2 regions of the Methylosinus sp. DMC45 genome follow, and region 1 is predicted to be linked to the other one. Evidence: predicted binding sites of a transcription regulator. Region 1 holds the regulator's gene; the other holds the start of a gene.

Region 1 (2,462 bases):
CAGAGCATGGCGCGCGGCCGCTCGCCGCCCCAGGAGAAAGCGGCGTCGAGCGTCGCCGGCGAGCCGACGGTGCGCCAGTCGAGCGTCGCGTCGATGTCCTGCAGCGTCTCCTCGCCGCCCGAATATTTGAGCCTCGCCACGCCGGAGACGATGGAGACGCCGCCGAGCCGGGCGCGATCGGCCTTCTCGGCCGCTGGCGTCGAGGGCCGCGCCGCCGCGGCGCGCACGGCGGCGCCGGCCGTGCTCATCGGCTTGCGATCGAGATCGACCTCTATCGACGGGCGGATGAGCTCGATATCGGCGATTTCCAAACGGCCGGCGAGCAGCGGCAGCAGCAGCACATTGCCGTGCAGCCTGTCCGCCTCGATGGTCAGCGCCGCGGTGGGATCGGCGAAGGCGATGCTGTCTATGGTGATGTGCGGGCGCGGCAGCAGCGAGAAGGTCGAGCGGCCCTTGGCGGCGATGAACAGGCCAGAGGAGGCGTTGAGCTGGCCGGAAATCTCCTCGAGCAGCGCATTGGTCGAGAAGGTCCAGGGCGCGAGGGCCGCGCCGAGCGCCACTGCGGCGACGGCGCAAAGAGCGATCAGCCAGCGGCGCGGCAGGCGCGGGAGAGACAGGCGGCGGCTTTGGCCCAAGGGCTTCGATCCTTCGATTTCGCGCATCGGGCCAGTCGAGTGCGACATTCCATCGTCCATGAAAAAAAGCGGGGCGGCCGCGGGCCGCTGGCGACGCAGCGCGCGCCCTCGGCGAAGGCGCGACACGAAACAACATGCCTTAATCGCTCGGCCGCTACGCGAAAAGGCCCGCGCGCCAAAAGCGCGCGAGGCCGGACCATGGCGGCAAAGGGCGGCGAGATCGTGGCGGCGCGCGGCTCTCAGTATTTGCGCAGAAGGCTGACCAGACGCCCCTGGATGCGGACGCGATCCGGCCCGAAAATGCGCGTCTCATAGGCCGGATTGGCGGCCTCCAGCGCTATGGAGGCGCCGCGCTTGCGCAGGCGCTTCAATGTCGCCTCCTCCTCGTCGATGAGGGCGACGACGATATCGCCGGTGTCGGCGCTGTCCTGCTTCTTCACCACGACGACGTCGCCGTCGAGAATGCCGGCCTCGATCATCGAATCGCCGCGCACCTCGAGCGCGAAATGCTCGCCGCCGCCGAGCATATCCGGCGACAGGCTGATGGTGTGGCTGCGATTCTGCAGAGCGGAAATGGGCGTGCCGGCGGCGATGCGGCCCATGACCGGAATCGCCACCTGCTGATCGGACTCAGGCTCGCCGGCGGGGACGGGCCGCACGCGGCCGAGCGCGCCCTCTATGACCGAGGGCGAGAATTTGCCGCCGCGCGCGGCGACGCGGGGCGTCGCCGATTCGGGGAGGCGCAGCACCTCGAGCGCGCGGGCGCGATTGGGCAGGCGGCGAATGAATCCGCGCTCCTCGAGCGCGAGAATGAGCCTGTGAATGCCGGATTTGGAGCGCAGATCGAGCGCGTCCTTCATCTCGTCGAAGGAGGGCGGCACGCCGGTCTCCTTCAGGCGCTCATGGATGAAGCGCAGCAGATCGCTCTGTTTCTTGGTCAGCATGGAAGCCCCCCGGCGCCGCCTGCCCGCGTCGCGCCACGTCCGAACCCGAGCATGATGCCGCGGGTTCATAAACAAATCATGAACGGGAGGATAGGCGTTCTCGGTGCGTTCCGCAAGGGAGCGCTTGAACGGCGAATGTAGCCACGATACCCTGAGGGCGCTTTCGTGCAAAAGGAGTTGTTGCCTTGATTCGTATTTCTGCGCCGTGGATAGTCGAGTCTGTGAAAACAATCGACAATCTTGATAGCCTCCAAGGAATAGAGAACCATTCAAATACCTTACTTGTGCTATTCGCCGCGCAGACAAAGATAATTCAATTGTACAGCCAAAGTTTTTACATGCATCATTTTAAGTCGTCATCGTCTCTTGCGAATCAACTACTTGAATGCATCGAAGAAGTAATCAAGAAAATAATTGATAAAAATGAACTTCCAGACGAATACGCCTCCAATCAAATAATAAATAAGAAAAAAGACTTCATTACCGCATTTATGGCCGACCTCGGTGTTTTGCCAATATACATAGCCACGCCAAAAGAAGGCTACGATATTGATAAACTAATATTCAATGGGAAATGCATTTTTCCAATTTCGATATCACAAAAAGCGCCAGACGCGGAAAAAGATTTAATGGAAGCTGGAAAATCTCTTGCTTTTGAATTGCCTACTGCTTGCGGATTTCACATTTTTCGTGCAACTGAATGCGTTGTGCGCAGATATTGGGATGCAGTATCTAAAGATGAGCCGAGACCATCATTACAAACATTGGGTAATTTTGCAGCAGAGCTAGAGAAACGACAGCTCGGTGACGCAAAAGTGGTAGAAGCACTAAAACAGATGACCAAACTCCATAGAAACCCGCTGATCCACCCGGAGGTAATTTT
Region 2 (2,462 bases), on a different contig from region 1:
GGCGAGCGGGAGGCCCGTCAGCACGGAGCCGCCATCGCCGAGCGGCGCGATCACCACGGGCCGCGCGGCGTAGCGAGCCAAGGCGTGCGCCGCGCCCCAGCTGTCGGCGATCGCCGCGCGAGCGCGCACGCCGGATGACGAAAGCCTGTCGATCAGGCCGGCGAGCATGGCTTCCTCGCCGCCGTGAAGATGATCGGCTCCGGTGGAGTCGATCACGATGCCTTCCGGGGGATCGGCCGCGACGATCGGCGCATAGCGTCGGAGCGCCCATAGCGCGAGACGGTCGAGGCCCTGTTCGTCGGACGCGGGATCGTGATCTCGAACGACGAGACCCTGCACGAGAATCCGCGCCTTGGCGGCGGGCATTCCGACGCGCGCGCCCGCAGCTATGGCCGCCGCGTCCGCAGCCCGGACCACCTGCCTCCTCCCGTCGTGTCCGATCAGGACGAGCGGCGTTTCAGCCGGCGGCGCCGCGTCGCCGGCCTGCCGTCGAAGCCGGTCCGTGGGCCAGCTCGGCAGGAACAGCGAGACGACCCGAACCATCACACGCCTCCACTTCGAAATCCGCGCTTTCACCGGCGCGGACGCGGATCAGCTTTAGGAGCCAACGATGGCGGCCGACGCCGGGGACCGGCAGAGCCGCCGAGGGCATGACCGAGACGCGCCACCTGGTCGCCGCCGCGGTCGGCTGACCAAAGTCGACGGCTTCGGATTGCCGGCGCCAGCGCCGCAAGGCGAGACCGATCGAGCCGCTTCCCTCGGCGCAGAGCTGGAGACGCCGGGACGCCGTCATGTCGAGCCGCGCGACTTCTCCGACGACCGCGCCGAGGCCGCCGTGCCGCAAGCCTTCCTCGACACATGCGAGCACGGTCTTGTCGTTGCCGGCCTCGACATAGATCACGCGATCGGGCGCCAAGCCCGCCTGCGCCAGCGCCGGGGCGAAGAGGTCGGATCGCGTAATGACCCAGAGAACCTTGCCTTTGGTGCGGGTCGCGATCCCGGCGGCGAACAGCGCCGCGGCCGCGCCGTCAACGGCGCCGTTGCCGCCGCCGGCGATCTCATGGAGCGCTCCGAGGGAGAGACCGCCGCCCGGAAGACGCGCGTCGATGTCGGCGATTCCAAACGGAAGGACCGATTTGACGCGCCGGGCTCGGCCTTCGATCTTCTCGATCTGCGCGCGCAACGACTCTATGGCGGGCTGGTGCCGCAATCGCCTTCTCGACCTCTGGGTGTGGGCTCAATGTCATGTTCCCTAAATGTTCTCTTCTTCGAGGTCGGGAGTCAAGAGGAGGGGCTTGCGGATATTTCTCTGCACTGAAGGCCACGAGAACGCTTCGTGGCTCCTCACGGAAGTTCGAAGGGCCGCCAGCTTCGATTTTCGAGATACGCCGCCATTGCGAACAAAACAAGAATTATGGTTCAGTCCACTGGCCCGCTCACCTTGCCGATTCGCCCATGACCGCTGTCGTCTATCTCGAAAAGCTCAACGCCGAACAGCGCCGCGCCGTCGAGCACGGCCTTGCTGACGGCCTGTCGGCCTCCGCTGGCGGTCCGCTGCTCATCATCGCGGGCGCCGGCTCCGGCAAGACGAACACACTCGCCCATCGGGTCGCGCATCTCATCGTCCGAGGCGCCGATCCGCAGCGCATGTTGCTGATGACCTTTTCCCGCCGCGCCGCCGCCGAGATGGCGCGTCGGGTCGAGCGCATCTGCGCCGAGGCGCTGGGCGCCACAGGCGGCGGCGATGTCCTCGCCTGGGCCGGCACGTTTCACGCGATCGGCGCGAGGCTGCTGCGCGAATATGCCGGCGCCATCGGGCTCGATCCCGCCTTCACCATCCATGATCGCGAAGACTCCGCCGATCTGATGAATCTGATCCGCCACGAGCTCGGCTTCTCCAAGACCGAGAGCCGCTTCCCCACCAAGGGCACGTGTCTTTCGATCTACTCCCGCGCCGTGAACGCCGAAATCCCGCTCGAGCAGGCGCTGCTCGGCGCGTTCCCTTGGTGCGCCCGCTGGCATGACGAGCTGCGTCGCTTATTCGCCGCCTATGTCGAGGCGAAGCAGGTGCAGAATGTGCTCGATTACGATGATCTCCTGCTCTATTGGGCGCAGATGATGCAGGACGAAGCCCTCGCAGAGGAGATCGGCGGCCGCTTCGATCACATTCTCGTCGACGAATATCAGGACACCAATCGCCTCCAGGCCTCCATCCTGCTCGCCTTGAAGCCGAAGGGCCAGGGGCTCACCGTCGTCGGCGACGATGCGCAATCCATCTACTCCTTCCGCGCCGCCACTGTGCGCAACATTCTAGAATTTCCGAAGAGCTTCACGCCGCCGGCGGAAATCGTCACGCTCGACCGCAATTATCGCTCGACCGAGCCGATCCTCGCCGCGGCCAACGCAGTGATCTCGCTCGCTGCCGAGCGCTACGCCAAGAACCTCTGGACAGAGCGCCGCTC

Evidence for each region. The regulator LexA, encoded in region 1, represses DNA repair genes until DNA is damaged. The targets are predictions, from matches to a motif close to TGTTCNNNNTGTGTTCNG.
Region 2: the regulator LexA is predicted to act here: its motif matches at 1,247-1,264, upstream of ACT53T_RS16505 (ImuA family protein).

The regions. Positions count from the first base shown of each region.
Region 1 is NZ_JBQUZK010000038.1:41,561-44,022, forward strand. Features, by position in the region: gene ACT53T_RS10885 (AsmA family protein) at 1-635, opposite strand, end outside; gene lexA (transcriptional repressor LexA) at 875-1,579, opposite strand; gene ACT53T_RS10895 (hypothetical protein) at 1,765-2,462, shown strand, end outside.
Region 2 is NZ_JBQUZK010000051.1:46,760-49,221, forward strand. Features, by position in the region: partial or broken gene ACT53T_RS16500 (Y-family DNA polymerase) at 1-543, opposite strand, end outside; gene ACT53T_RS16505 (ImuA family protein) at 458-1,210, opposite strand; gene ACT53T_RS16510 (ATP-dependent helicase) at 1,456-2,462, shown strand, end outside.